Regions from separate parts of the Bradyrhizobium sp. CCGE-LA001 genome, predicted to be linked through region 3. Evidence: predicted binding sites of a transcription regulator. Region 3 holds the regulator's gene; each other region holds the start of a gene.
What was found. The regulator LexA, encoded in region 3, represses DNA repair genes until DNA is damaged. The targets are predictions, from matches to a motif close to TGTTCNNNNTGTGTTCNG.

Region 1 (4,828 bases), 820 kb from region 3:
GTGCGCAACATGGTCATCCGTGTGCACCAGACTGAGCTTCGTCGTAATCTCCTTGTAGGGGCGAAGCAAGTCCAGCAGCCAGACCAGCACAAGCTGATCGTTTGGTCGAGGATCGACCCATATTTCAATTGAGTCGAACTTCGAACATAGCTCGAAGAAACCGATATCACGCGTTCCGAACCCCTCCAGCGAGCCACGACAAGCGTCATCGAGCCAATGATCGCCGGAATTGCCATGCTTTGTCGATCGGCGCTCCAGCCCCATCAGAAGCTGTTCGTCGGAAGGCAATTTCCTCCACACGAAGCGTGGATAGAACCCAAGCACGACATTCGCTTGGCGCGACTGGCGAAGAAGGTCTTCGTCAAGATGGTTCGTGGCTAAGATCAAATGGGACACGGTCGCCTCTCAAAAATTGATACGCAATACAGGAACGCTGAGAGCATGCGTACGCCTCACTCAGGCGCGATCAACGCGCGGCTCTCGGCGTCCCATCGCCAAAGCCGTTCGCTGGTGAGAAGCGTGCCACCCCAACAGCGGCGAATCGTATTATGGCGCCGGAAGTCCTCTTCTCCCGCCAGCGCCGCCGTCCCGAAATCGGTGAGCGACAAGCGGGACCGCTTGTATTGCGCGAAACGGCGAGCATCGTCATGCATGTCGAGCGTGAATGGCCCCTCCTCCAACCCGGCTACGGCCGGTACTGGACATCGCGCGAGCCCATCGAGCAGGGTTCCGACTTCCCAATAAGCGTACACGCGCCGCTCGTTGCGCTTCTCTTGACCGGGGAAGACGTCAAAGGGCTGCACATTCCCTGGTGAGATCAACTCGAGCATTCGCGTCTCAGTCGCTGCAAGACCGGTAGTCCTGCTCGGAAGCTCATCGAGCAGGTCGAGGGCACACCGTTCAAGCTGCGGAAGCAAACTCAAATCCGATTTGAGAAGGTCGAACCAAGCCTGCGGCGTCGACGCGCGATAGGCCCGCCACGCACGCGCCGCCAGTTCGACGTGTTCTTGCGTGACCTTAACGATCGGCGGGTTCAGCTCGGTAAGCCGCTCCGGCTCGGCGCCACCAACGGCCAAGTCCAGGTAACATATCGCGAGTTTGGAGACTGCCGCTCCCTTGCTGCCGCAATGGTCGAGCAGCCAAAGCAAAACCAATTGTGCGTTTGGCTCTGGCCCGACCCACAGTTCGGCTAGATCACATTCCGACAGCAGCTCGATCAGTCCACGGTCTTTCAATCTCGACTCTTCGAGACGCCACGACGGCGTGTCGTCCAGCCAATGAAGGCCTCGAGGCTGCATCCTACGCGGGGTAAAGAATGCCTCCAGCTCCTCCTCGGACGGCAACGGCCCCCAGACAAGCCGGTGCTCGATGGCGATGACGAGATCGGCGAGCCCAGCGCGTTGCAAGGCGCCGGCAGCGGACGAATCTGTTGTCAGAATCAGGCGCTTCACCGCAATCACCTGCGTTCGCTAAGCCGCCAAAACGAAACGGGCACTGACGACGTCGGCAACTCAACGTCCTCAGCGCCCGCTCCTCGCGAAAAACTTTCGCGCTAAGTCTTACTCGTCCGCAGGCTCCTCGCCGTCGGCGTCGCTCTCGGGCGTGCCGGCCAGGATCTGCTCGGAGATCAGGCCGGAGTTCTGGCGGATCGAGGTCTCGATCTTGGCGGTAATGTCCGGGTTGGCCTTCAAGAACGCTTTCGAATTCTCGCGACCCTGGCCCAGGCGCTGGCTGTCATAGGAGAACCAGGCGCCGGACTTCTCGACGATGCCGGCCTTGACGCCGAGATCGAGGATCTCGCCCATCTTGGAGACGCCCTCGCCGTACATGATGTCGAACTCGACCTGCTTGAAGGGCGGTGCCAGCTTGTTCTTCACCACCTTGACGCGCGTGGTGTTGCCGACGACTTCGTCGCGCTCCTTGATCGCGCCGATGCGGCGGATGTCGAGGCGGACGGAGGCGTAGAACTTCAACGCGTTGCCGCCGGTGGTGGTCTCGGGCGAGCCGTACATCACGCCGATCTTCATGCGGATCTGGTTGATGAAGATCACCATGGTGTTGGACTTGTTGATGGACGCCGTCAGCTTGCGCAACGCCTGGCTCATCAATCGCGCCTGCAGACCCGGCAGCGCATCGCCCATCTCGCCTTCTAGCTCGGCCTTCGGCACCAGCGCTGCGACCGAATCGACCACCAGCACGTCCACCGCACCCGAGCGCACCAGGGTGTCGCAGATTTCCAGCGCCTGCTCGCCGGTGTCGGGCTGCGAGATCAACAGCTCGTCGATGTTGACGCCCAGCTTGCGGGCATAGACCGGGTCGAGCGCGTGCTCGGCGTCGATGAAGGCGCAGATGCCGCCCTTCTTCTGCGCTTCCGCCACCGTATGCAGCGCCAGCGTCGTCTTGCCCGATGATTCCGGCCCGTAGATCTCGACGATGCGCCCCTTGGGCAGGCCGCCGATGCCGAGCGCGATATCGAGACCGAGCGAGCCCGAGGACACCGCCTCGATGTCCATGGAGCGATCGTTCTTGCCGAGCTTCATCACCGAGCCCTTGCCGAACTGGCGCTCGATCTGAGAGAGCGCGGCGGCCAGGGCTTTACTCTTGTCCATGGAAGATCCTTCGACGATACGCAGGGCAGTGGCGGACATTGGGTCGTGCTCCTTATGGCGAGGATTCGGGTGCGGGACAAACGATTGGGGCAGCGGGTCGTCGATAAAATCAATGTACCCTATCTGTTCTCTGTTCGCAATATGTTCTTTTGCAGATTGGGGACTGTCAGCCCTCGCCACACAGCACTTTGAAAAGCCCGGACTTATGTGCTACAGAATGTAACGCTACATATCGTCTCACTTGTCCCGGGAGGAATAGATGAGGTCAATCGCCACGATCGTTCTCGCGCTGTCCGTGCTCGCCGGCTCGCCATCGGTGCAGGCGCAGTCGGCGAACACGCCGACATCCGCGGCGCCGAAAGCCGGTGCCAAAATCACCAAGAAGTCTCAGCTGCACGATGGCTGCCACAGCCGGTACGCCCAGATGCTGGGCAAGCCCTGTCACTGACATTGCTGGCTCAATCTCCAGAGGCCGCCGCGGTTGGCGGCCTCGAGTTGAGGACCTTCGGTGCGTGCCCTCAAATGGCCAACAATCGTCGATCTCCGTGCGTGTACAACTGAACAGACCCGAATTCGTTTCTGAACCCTAATGCACCATCACCGCACGAATCCTGGCGACGACCGGTGACGAGAACGCCAATCGCGCTCCCGCCTTCCTCCGATGGAAATGAGCGCGTCATGTTCAGGCGACGGCGATTCAAGCAGCAGCTGACCCTCCAGGATCGGCTGGCCGCATGGGCGAAGCAGGTCGAGGAGCAGGCCTCCAGGCTGCCGCCTGGCCCCGAGCGAGACGCCCTGCTCAAGAAGGCACGACGAGCCGACATCGCCAATCATCTGCATGATTGGGTCAAGTCTCCCGGGCTGCAGCCGCCGAAATAGCGGTGCGTTCTCATTCGCCGTGAAGCTGATGCGCATCAAAGACGCGCGGCCTGCGCGCTGTCATAATTCCGCAATCCTACGGCACTGAACCTTTTCGCGGCCTGCGGCCTTCTGTCGGGATGGGACCGCAACTCTGGGGATCTCTGTCATGACTGAAAGCACGCAGCCCGGCGCCATCAGGCGCAACCCCCTGCTCGAGGCCGCGCAGGAGGAAATGCTCAAGTTCGAGCGCACAGAAAACGAATTCCGCAGGAAGGACCGCGACGAGCGTGCCGCCGAGCTCCGTCTGCCCCTGGACGACATCAAGGTCCATTAAGCCGGAAGGGTGGTCGTCGGACCCGTCTGGGCTGCGGCCAACCCAAGGCCGACCTCTCGGGAACCGGCATGGTCCGGGTATAACTCATGCCCGATTAAGGTATCTAAATACCATAATTAAGTTATTGATTACACGACAGAATTCCCCACCGGCCTACTGTGCATGGGGTTGTTTTCGCCTTTTTTGGCGATGGCGGCGCGGCGCGCCCACCGGGCCCGCCCTACAGCAGCGCCAATAGCACGAGGCCGATGACCAGCACGACGAAGCCAGCCGCCGTGGCGGCGGCGAATGACCGCTCTACGTTATCCATGATGCACCCCATCGCCGCCGCGCCACGTTTCCCCCATGGCTGCGCCGGACCATCCGGAATCTTGCCGACCGATGTGTCGCCAGTCGTGCGGCCGGATGTCGAAATTGGGACCGGCCAGGGGCCAGTCTGAGGCCTCGCGATCCCTGCCCTCTGCTGCGCCCCCGTCAGGCGCATGTAAGCCGGAACGCCTAATATCGCGGTGCCCGGTGGACCAACACCGGGCCTCCATACCCAACCGAGGACCCCGCTCTCCCCGAGCGGGGTTTTCTGTTTGCGGGCATGGCGGGGCACGGGATGATTCGATCTGCCGAACTGTCAGGCTGACGTAAGCGCAGGCGGCTATGGTCGGCTTGCTAGGTGTTGCAGCCCAGCACCTCAGCCTCCAATAACTTTCTCCCCCGCTTGGCTCTCCCCAAGCGGGGTTTTTTCATGCCTGGCGGCGGGTTCGCAGCCCGCCGTCATCCCGTGTCAGCCGCAGCGAGACGGCGCGGATGGCGGGCGCAGCGAGCAGCACGATCGGCAGCATGGCGCCCCATGCGATCAGCCACGACGCGATCCAGTGCCCGAGGAAGACTATGGCGCTTGCGGCGGGAAAGCTCGCGATGCCCGCGGCGATCAGCGAGGTCAGGCCGGACTGGATGACGCCGAAGACGAGATGGGAGTAGCGGCGGGGAATGCCGAGCATGAGACGTCCATGGTTGCCTCACCAAGCCA
Region 2 (4,828 bases), 100 kb from region 3:
TTAAGTTGAAAATGAAAAAGGTTTTGTTGGCTTCGGCCTGTTTGTTCGCTCTCGCCGCTCCCGCGTCAGCCGCTGACCTGGCAGCCCGCCCCTACACCAAGGCTCCGATCGCTCCGGCCGCTGTCTACAACTGGACCGGCTTCTACCTCGGTATCGTCGGTGGCGGCGCTTGGGAAAGCGGCTCTGGCGACCCGCGCATGAAGGGTGGCTTCGTCGGCGGCACCGCCGGCTACAATTGGCAGACCGGCAACGTCGTGTTCGGCGTCGAGGCTGACGGTTCCTGGGCTGACGTCAGTGCCTCGGTCACCACTCCCTTCCTCATCGGCGGCGCGCTCGTTCCCGTGACCACGAGCTCTCGCATCGATGCGCTCGGCACCGTGCGCGGCCGTCTCGGCTGGGCCGTCAACAACGTGCTGTTCTACGGCACCGGCGGTTACGCCTGGATCGACAACAAGATCAGCGTCAGCACACTTGGCGTGACCGTCTCGGACAGCAAGTGGCATTCGGGCTGGACCGTTGGCGCCGGCGTCGAGGCCTTCTTCGCTCCGCAGTGGTCGATCAAGGGCGAGTATCTCTATCGCAGCCTCGGCGGCGAGACCTACTTCTCGGGTCTGGGCGCTCCGGTGAACACCGGCACCCTCAACCTCCACACCGTCCAGGTCGGCGTGAACTATCACTTCGGCGGCCCGGTCGTCGCCAAGTACTGAGCTGAAGTACTGAGCTGAAGTACTGATCAGACGATTGACTTCACATCGTCACGAAAGGCCGGCCTCGCGCCGGCCTTTTTGTTTGTTGGCGTGCCGGCCTAACGCACAAGACTGCCAAATCAGGACGCGCTTTCCCTTTATGTTGTGACTTCTCGGGCACACAACCTCCGGCTTAATTGAGGTACGATCTGTCGGATCTTAGCGTCCGAATCCTTCCCTCCGCACGGAAGGCAACGCAGAAAATGGGGATTGAGTTGATATGAGACAGCTTCTTTTCGCTTCGACCAGCCTACTTGTACTGAGCTCATTCGCTCCGGCCATGGCCGCCGATCTCGCGGCGCGCCCCTACACCAAGGCTCCGGTTGCTCCGGTGGCCATTTACAACTGGAGCGGTTTTTACATTGGCGCCAATGCCGGCGGTGCCTCGAGCCGCAATTGCTGGGATCTTACCGGTGTCGGCCTCATCGCCGTCGTCCCGGCCGTGGCCGAAGGTTGTCACAATGCGACCGGCGCAATCGTCGGTGGTCAGATCGGTTATCGCTGGCAGTCCGCCAACTGGGTGTTCGGCCTCGAAGCTCAGGGCGACTGGGCTGACCTGAAGGGTTCGAACACGAGCTCCCCGGCCGCGCTCTCCCCGTTGGTGAACAACACCAAGATCGATGCCATTGGCCTCTTTACCGGCCAGGTCGGCTATGCCTGGAACAACGTGCTCTGGTACGTGAAGGGCGGCGCTGCCGTCACTCACAGCAAGTACAGCGGCACTTTTGCAGGCGTCACCCTCGACAACGCGAACGAAACGCGTTGGGGCGGCTCCGTCGGAACCGGCATCGAATTCGGCTTCGCCCCGAACTGGTCGGTCGGCGTCGAATACAACCACCTGTTCATGGGCAGGCACAACGAGACCTTTACCTTCCTCGGCGTGACCACCCGCACCGACAGCATCAAGCAGGACGTGGACATGGCCACGGTTCGCCTCAACTACACCTTCGGCGGTCCGGTGGTTGCGAGGTACTGATCCTCGCCGCCGACGTCACATCGTCACGAAAGGCCGGCCTTGCGCCGGCCTTTTTGTTTTCGCAGCCCAGTTCCGCAGCTCCTGCTGCCAGATGCCGCCAGCGCGCCAACATTCCGTTGACGATTCGCAAACGCCACTGGAAATCTGCTCCCGTTCTTCCTACGTTCGCTGACATACCCATCGGCGCCGATCCCGGTTCCGGGCGAAGCGCGCCTTCACCATTGGCGCGATCGCGCGTCTTTGGGATTCCCAAGGGACCACCGGGATGGACGAAGTGATCAAGGCGAAGCGCCAACAACAGAACGCGGGCTCGAGCCTGCGCGCAATTACGATCCGCGGTGCGCGCGAGCACAACCTCAAGAACATCGACGTCGAGATTCCCCGCGACAAGCTGGTGGTGTTCACCGGCCTCTCCGGCTCCGGCAAATCCTCGCTCGCCTTCGACACCATCTACGCCGAAGGCCAGCGCCGCTACGTCGAATCGCTGTCGGCCTATGCCCGCCAGTTCCTGGAGATGATGCAGAAGCCCGACGTCGACCAGATCGACGGCCTGTCGCCAGCGATCTCGATCGAGCAGAAGACGACGTCGAAGAATCCGCGCTCCACCGTCGGCACCGTCACCGAGATCTACGACTACATGCGCCTGCTCTGGGCGCGCGTCGGCGTGCCCTATTCGCCGGCCACGGGCCTGCCGATCGAGAGCCAGACCGTCTCGCAGATGGTCGACCGCGTGCTGGCGCTGCCCGAGGGCACCCGCCTCTATCTGCTCGCCCCGGTCGTGCGCGGCCGCAAGGGCGAGTACCGTAAGGAGCTCGCCGAATGGCTCAAGAAGGGCTTTCAGCGCGTCAAGATCGACGGCACCTTCCATGAGCTCGCGGAAGCACCGACGCTCGACAAGAAATTCCCGCACGACATCGACGTCGTGGTCGACCGCATCGTGGTGCGGGCCGACATCGGCCAGCGCCTCGCCGAGAGCTTCGAGACCGCGCTGAAGCTCGCCGAGGGCCTCGCTGTCGTCGAGTTCGCCGATGCGCCGGCGGCCGCGCCCGCGGAAGAGAAAAAGAAGACCGCGAAGATCCACGACAAGAGCGGCCCCGAGCGCATCCTGTTCTCGGAAAAGTTCGCCTGCCCGGTCTCCGGCTTCACCATCCCCGAGATCGAGCCGCGCCTGTTCTCGTTCAACAATCCCTACGGCGCGTGCCCCGCCTGCGGCGGTCTCGGCGTCGAGCAGCATGTCGACGAGGACCTCGTCATCCCCGACAAGGAGTTGTCGCTGCGCAAGGGCGCGATCGCGCCCTGGGCCAAATCCTCCTCGCCTTATTACGAGCAGACGCTGACGGCGCTCGGCAAGCACTACAAGTTCACGCTCGACACCAAGTGGAAGGATCTCGCCAAGAAGACCAAGGATGCGCTCCTCTACGGCTCCGGCGAGGACGAGATCAAATTCTCCTACCAGGACGGCGTGCGCTCCTACGACACCAAGAAGCCGTTCGAGGGCGTCATCACCAACATCAACCGCCGCTATCGCGAGACCGAGAGCGAATGGGCGCGCGAGGAGCTGGCGAAGTATTTCCACGACGTGCCCTGCGAGGGCTGCAAGGGCTTCCGTCTCAAGCCCGAGGCGCTCTGCGTCAAGATCGGCGGCAAGCATATCGGCGAAATCTCGGAGCTGTCGGTCAAGAAGGCCGGCGAATGGTTCGAGACCGTGCCCGATGCGCTCAACACACAGCAGAACGAGATCGCCGGCCGCATCCTGAAGGAGATCCGCGAGCGCCTCACCTTCCTGCTCGACGTCGGTCTCAATTATCTCACCCTGTCCCGCTCCTCCGGCACGCTGTCCGGCGGCGAGAGCCAGCGCATTCGTCTGGCCTCGCAGATCGGCTCGGGCCTGACGGGCGTGCTCTACGTGCTCGACGAGCCCTCGATCGGCCTGCACCAGCGCGACAACGCCCGCCTGCTCGATACGCTGAAGCGGCTTCGCGACCTCGGCAACACCGTGGTCGTGGTCGAGCATGACGAGGACGCGATCCGCCTCGCGGACTACGTGCTCGACATCGGCCCCGGCGCCGGCATGCATGGCGGCAACATCGTCGCCGAAGGCACGCCCGCCGAGATCATGCGCAACCCGAAATCGCTGACGGGCAAGTACCTGACCGGCGAGCTCGAGGTCGAGGTGCCCGAGCGGCGTCCGCCGAACCATCGCCGCACCATCAAGGTGGTCAACGCGCGTGGCAATAACCTCAAGAACGTCACGGCGGAGATTCCGCTCGGCCTGTTCACCTGCGTCACCGGCGTCTCCGGCGGCGGCAAGTCGACGCTCCTGATCGACACGCTCTACCGCGCCATCGCCCGCAAGCTGAACAATGCCAGCGAGGGCGCAGCCCCGCACGACCGCATCGAAGGCCTCGAGCACATCGACAAGATCATCGACATCGACCAGTCGCCGATCGGCCGCACCCCGCGCTCCAACCCCGCGACCTACACCGGCGCCTTCACGCCGATCCGCGAATGGTTCGCCGGGCTGCCGGAGGCGAAAGCCCGCGGCTACGAGCCCGGCCGGTTCTCCTTCAACGTCAAGGGCGGCCGCTGCGAGGCCTGCCAGGGCGACGGCGTCATCAAGATCGAGATGCACTTCCTGCCCGACGTCTACGTCACCTGCGACGTCTGCAAGGGCAAGCGCTACAACCGCGAGACGCTCGAGGTGCTGTTCAAGGGCAAGAGCATCGCCGATGTGCTCGACATGACCGTGGAAGAGGCCGCCGAGTTCTTCAAGGCTGTGCCGCGCGTGCGCGAGACCTTCAATACCCTGCACCGCGTCGGCCTCGACTACATCCATGTCGGCCAGCAGGCCACGACGCTGTCGGGCGGCGAAGCCCAGCGCGTCAAGCTGGCTAAGGAGCTGTCCAAGCGCGCCACCGGCCGCACGCTCTACATCCTGGACGAGCCGACCACCGGCCTGCACTTCCACGACGTCAAGAAGCTGCTGGAGGTGCTGCACGAGCTGGTCGCACAGGGCAACACGGTCGTCGTCATCGAGCACAATCTCGAAGTCATCAAGACCGCGGACTGGGTCATCGACCTCGGCCCCGAAGGCGGCGACGGCGGC
Region 3 (4,828 bases):
CCGCGACGTCGCAGCGCGGCGCACGCAGCCGCCGGAAGCCATGTCGGCGATGGATGGCTATGCCGTGCGCGCGGCCGATGCGGCAGAGATCAATTCCAAGCTCACGGTCATCGGCGAGGTTGCAGCAGGCCGGCCATTTGCCGCATCCGTTGGTACCGGTGAAGCGGTGCGGATCTTCACCGGCGGCGTCATTCCCGCCGGTGCCGACGCGGTCGTGATTCAGGAGGACACCGTCGTCGACGGCAAGCACGTGACGGTCAAGGAAGCCGCCATTACAGGGCGGCACATTCGCCCCGCAGGCGTCGACTTCTCCGAGGGCGACGTGCTGCTGCGCAAGGGGGCCCGCCTCACCGAGCGCGATCTCGCGCTCGCCGCCGCCATGAATTACCCACAGCTTCCCGTTTGCCGTCGTCCGAAGGTCGCGATCCTCGCCACCGGCGACGAGCTTGTGTTTCCGGGCTCCACGCCCGGCCACGGCCAGATCGTCTATTCCAACGGCTATGCCCTGCACGCGCTCGCCCGCAGCGAGGGCGCCGAGACCATCGACCTCGGCATTGCCGCCGACACGCTCGGGTCCACCGCCGCCGGCATCCGCCGCGCGCGCGAGAGCGGCGCCGACATCCTGGTCACGACAGGCGGAGCCTCTGTCGGCGACCACGATCTGGTGCAGCAAGCCCTTCGCGACGAAGGCATCGCGATGGCGTTCTGGAAGATCGCAATGCGCCCGGGCAAGCCGATGATGCACGGACGCCTGGGGGCGATGCGCGTGATCGGCCTGCCTGGCAATCCGGTTTCGTCCTATGTCTGCGCCTTCCTGTTCATGGTGCCGTTGATTCGCGCCCTGTCGGGCCGATCCGAGATTCATCATCGCCACGAGCGCGCCGTGCTCGGCAAGGACGTCGGCGCAAACGACATGCGCGCGGATTATCTTCGCGCGAGGCTGGAGGAGCGCGATGACGGCGCGCTCGTCGCTATTCCCGTCAACCACCAGGATTCCTCGCTGCTTGCAAATCTTGCTGCGGCACAGGCACTTCTCGTGCGCGCGCCGTTCGCCCCCAGGGCCGAAGCCGGCACGCCTTGCGAGGTGCTGCGCCTGCCCGCCTGAACGCATCCCCCACACGCGTTCCGCGAACTTTGCGGCGTTCACGGTAAATTAAGCAGTTGCGGAACATGTATCGAACATATAGTGTCCGTTCATGATTTGTTTCGAGGATGTAGCGGTTCGCCGCTCCAATACAGCGTCTCGGAATCGAACGACATCAACCGGGGGACTTTGGTCGAGATGTTAACGCGCAAACAATACGAGCTTCTGCGGTTCATCAGCGAACGTCTGAAGGAAAGCGGCGTGCCGCCCTCCTTCGACGAGATGAAGGATGCGCTCGACCTGCGCTCGAAGTCAGGCATCCATCGCCTGATCACCGCGCTCGAGGAGCGCGGCTTCATCCGCCGCCTGCCCAACCGCGCCCGCGCCATCGAGGTGATCAAGCTGCCCGAGCTCCAGGCCGCTGCCGGCAACCGCCGCGGCTTCACGCCGAGCGTGATCGAGGGCAATCTCGGCAAGATCCGTGCGAGCTCCAGCCCGCCCGCGGACGAGGGTGAGCGTCCGGTTGCCGTGCCCGTGATGGGCCGCATCGCAGCCGGCACGCCGATCGAGGCGCTGCAGACCCGCAGTCACACCATCAGCGTCCCGCCGGACATGCTCGGCTCCGGCGAACATTATGCGCTCGAAGTGCGCGGCGATTCGATGGTCGAGGCCGGCATCCTCGACGGCGACATGGCGCTGATCCAGCGCAACGAGAGCGCCGATACCGGCGACATCGTCGTGGCGCTGATCGACGACGAGGAAGCGACGCTCAAGCGCTTCCGCCGCCGCGGTGCCTCGATCGCGCTCGAGCCCGCCAACGCCGCCTATGAGGTGCGCATCCTGCCGCCCAACCGGGTGAAGATTCAGGGCAAGCTGATCGGGCTGTACCGCAAGTACTGACCGCCCGGCGGTCATTCGATACCGATGATCCCGATTGGAGCGGATGCGTCCGCTCCGGCTGGGCAGTCTTTCCGGTCTTGCGCAGATTGTCCGGCCCTCATTCAGCACGACACACTCTGCGTGTCGCGGCCAAGCGCTCATCGCGTCTGAGCTCGAAAGATCGAGCAGACAAGGATGCCTCACCGCTCGCGGCCACAGGCGTTCGTGGTCCCCGAATGCGCTGAAATGAGCTTTGTTCCTAGTGAATCTGAAAAAGATAATGTGATCGCGTCTCGCGAACGCCAGCCGCAGATTCGCCTACAACCGAGCAGAGCGTTACATGCTTCCACTCTGATAGAGGCTTGCGCCTCCGAAAGAGGCGCGGGTTGCTATCTTCGCATGAGGAGCACCCGATGTGTGACTACAGCCTGCATGCCGTTGCATCGCGTCCCGCCGAAGTTGGCGAGACGATCGTCTCCACGACGTTCCGCGGCACCTCGACGCGCGGCTTTGCTTCCGCGGCAGATCCGACCGTGGCCGTCTGCCTGCTGCCGGGAACGGAGCTCGCCTTCGCCGACAACGTCCGTTACGACAATCGCTGGATCTGGACGCGCACCATCAACTCCCGCGTCGGCAAGTTCGGCAAGATCGATCCGCACATTCCCGATCGCCATCACGACGCGATCGAATTTCCTGATGGCAAATACGTGCTGGTGACGCAGCTCGTCGAAGGCCAGCGCGCAACGGTGCTGCAACTGCCCGTGACGCAGCCGGTCAGCGAGCGCGAGCACAAGCCGCAGATCATCGCAGACAGCCGCCCGAGCCCAACGCCCCGCCTGCCGATCGGCTGATGCGCCGTCCCGGCCGTCCAGGTCGGAGACCAGAATTGAAATTGCCATTCGCCGGCCGCGGCCGGCGACATGGAGCGGTTTGGCGCTCGCGACATCCAACCAGCCGACCGAGTGCCCTTCGCCTCTGCGCACGAAGTTTGGGCCGCCCTGCCTGAATTTTGAACGTCCGCTCGACCGTCAAATGACCGATGCTGTCGGGACCTGACACAGCGGACATGGTCGATGAAAGCCTTCATTCGCGTCGTCGAACTCTGGGTGCCCGATCGCACGCGCATGCGGCTGGAATTCGGCGGCGGCCTCTACGGTGAAGGGCTGTCCGCATTCAAAGCCGTGAGTGAGGATCTGCGCTTCGGTTATGACGAGGGGTTGCCCGGCAAAGCGTGGGCCAGCGGCCATCCGGTGATCCTCACCAAATTCGCCAACTCCTACTTCAAGCGGACCGATCAGGCGCTCGCAGCGGGCCTCACATGCGGCGTCGCGGTGCCGGTCTTCGCCGGCGAATTCCTGCAGGCCGTGATGGTGCTGTTCTGCGGCGATGACGAAGCGCATGTCGGGGCGCTCGAGCTCTGGCACAACGACCCCGATGTCTCCCACGAGATGCGGCTTGTCGACGGTTACTATGGCACCGCCGACATGTTCGAATTCAACTCCCGCCACACCAGATTCCCGCGCGGCTTCGGCCTGCCGGGACGCACCTGGAAGGCCGGCCTGCCGCTGATCATCAAGGACCTGCACAACGCCAAGAGTTTTCTGCGCTGGGAAGAAGCCGCCGAAATCGGGATCAATCTCGGCGTCGGCGTGCCCTACCGCACCGGCGCCGACCAGAGCTGGGTGCTGACCTTCCTCTCCGCACAGGCCACCCCGATCGCACGGCGCTTCGAGATCTGGGTCCCGAACGAGGCTCGCTCTGCGCTGGTCTTCCGCGCCGGCGATTGCAGCGCGCAAACCGACCTTGCCGAACTCTATGCGACGACATCAATCGCCAGGAGCGACGGGAGCATCGGGGGCGCCTGGGCCACGGGCATGCCCGCGATTAGCGATGATCTCGCACATGACGGCTCGATCGCGGCTGCAGAGGCCCGCGCAGCCGGGCTAAGCCAGATGGTGGCCCTGCCGGTCATCGGCAGCGCCGGTCTAGACGCCGTGCTGGCTTGGTATCTGTAGCGCATCTGCTCAATCGTCAGCCTGCAGGTCGGTCTCTGCCGGCGTTGCGTCCCGGCTCCGGGGCGCTGCCGTCTTCGGAACAAGGCTGCCGTCGAAATCGCCCTCGCCGGCGCCGGCCGGCAACCAGGGCCGGCTTGTGCCTCTGGCCCTCACGGTCTGAACCGAAAACCCGTCGCCACGCTGCGTCAGCGCCAGCGCGCCCTGGCTTGCAAGGCGCGGACGGTCGACCACCATGGCCGCGCAGCCGGAGGGTGCTGGCCGCGCCGTCACCACCAGCGCGGCGCGGCTGCAATCATCGGCAAGACCGTCGACGCGCAGGGACAGCGCGACCAGCCGCCCGTCGGCGAGCGGCGTCACGCAGCCGGTTTCGTCGCATGACACACCATCGGCCAGCGAATTGGTTGCGGCGTCGCGCGGATCGGCGTCGGCCGCCAGCCACTCCTTCAGCAGAAAGCTGTCCTTGCTCGCTCGGATCACGTGCAGCTGCCCGTCCTTGCCCCGCACCGCGACGCTCGTGCCGTCCCCGGCAATCAGGATATCGGGCTGGCGCACCGACAGGCCCCAGGTGAGGGACACCAGCAGCACCAGGCCACCGGACCAGCGCAAGGGCGTTCGCAACAGCCCCATCATGATGATGCCGAGGCTTGCCGCCATCAACGGCGCGATGCCGAAAGCTGGAATGCGGCCGACTGCGCCCGGCAGAGCCGCCACCCAGCGCGACACCGCGACCATCCAGTCGATACCGATCCCCATCAGCCACCAGAACACGCCGTCGAGCCCGAAGGGCGCTGCAATCAGTCCCAGCAGCCCCGCCGGCATCACCAGTGCCGAGACCACCGGCATCGCGCCG

Region 1: recA (recombinase RecA) is a predicted target of LexA. The motif match lies at 2,741-2,758, and genes of this name have one in related genera.
Region 2: uvrA (excinuclease ABC subunit UvrA) is a predicted target of LexA. The motif match lies at 1,874-1,891, and genes of this name have one in related genera.

Annotation. Positions count from the first base shown of each region.
Region 1 is NZ_CP013949.1:5,253,698-5,258,525, forward strand. Features, by position in the region: gene BCCGELA001_RS24590 (hypothetical protein) at 1-396, opposite strand, end outside; gene BCCGELA001_RS24595 (hypothetical protein) at 453-1,451, opposite strand; gene recA (recombinase RecA) at 1,560-2,648, opposite strand; gene BCCGELA001_RS37325 (hypothetical protein) at 2,869-3,057, shown strand; gene BCCGELA001_RS24605 (hypothetical protein) at 3,288-3,488, shown strand; gene BCCGELA001_RS38480 (hypothetical protein) at 3,637-3,804, shown strand; gene BCCGELA001_RS24620 (DUF2798 domain-containing protein) at 4,542-4,799, opposite strand.
Region 2 is NZ_CP013949.1:4,328,415-4,333,242, forward strand. Features, by position in the region: gene BCCGELA001_RS20005 (outer membrane protein) at 12-707, shown strand; gene BCCGELA001_RS20010 (outer membrane protein) at 967-1,722, shown strand; gene uvrA (excinuclease ABC subunit UvrA) at 1,988-4,828, shown strand, end outside.
Region 3 is NZ_CP013949.1:4,430,909-4,435,736, forward strand. Features, by position in the region: gene BCCGELA001_RS20515 (molybdopterin molybdotransferase MoeA) at 1-1,105, shown strand, start outside; gene lexA (transcriptional repressor LexA) at 1,283-1,984, shown strand; gene BCCGELA001_RS20525 (hypothetical protein) at 2,377-2,814, shown strand; gene BCCGELA001_RS20530 (GAF domain-containing protein) at 3,037-3,978, shown strand; gene BCCGELA001_RS20535 (ComEC/Rec2 family competence protein) at 3,988-4,828, opposite strand, start outside.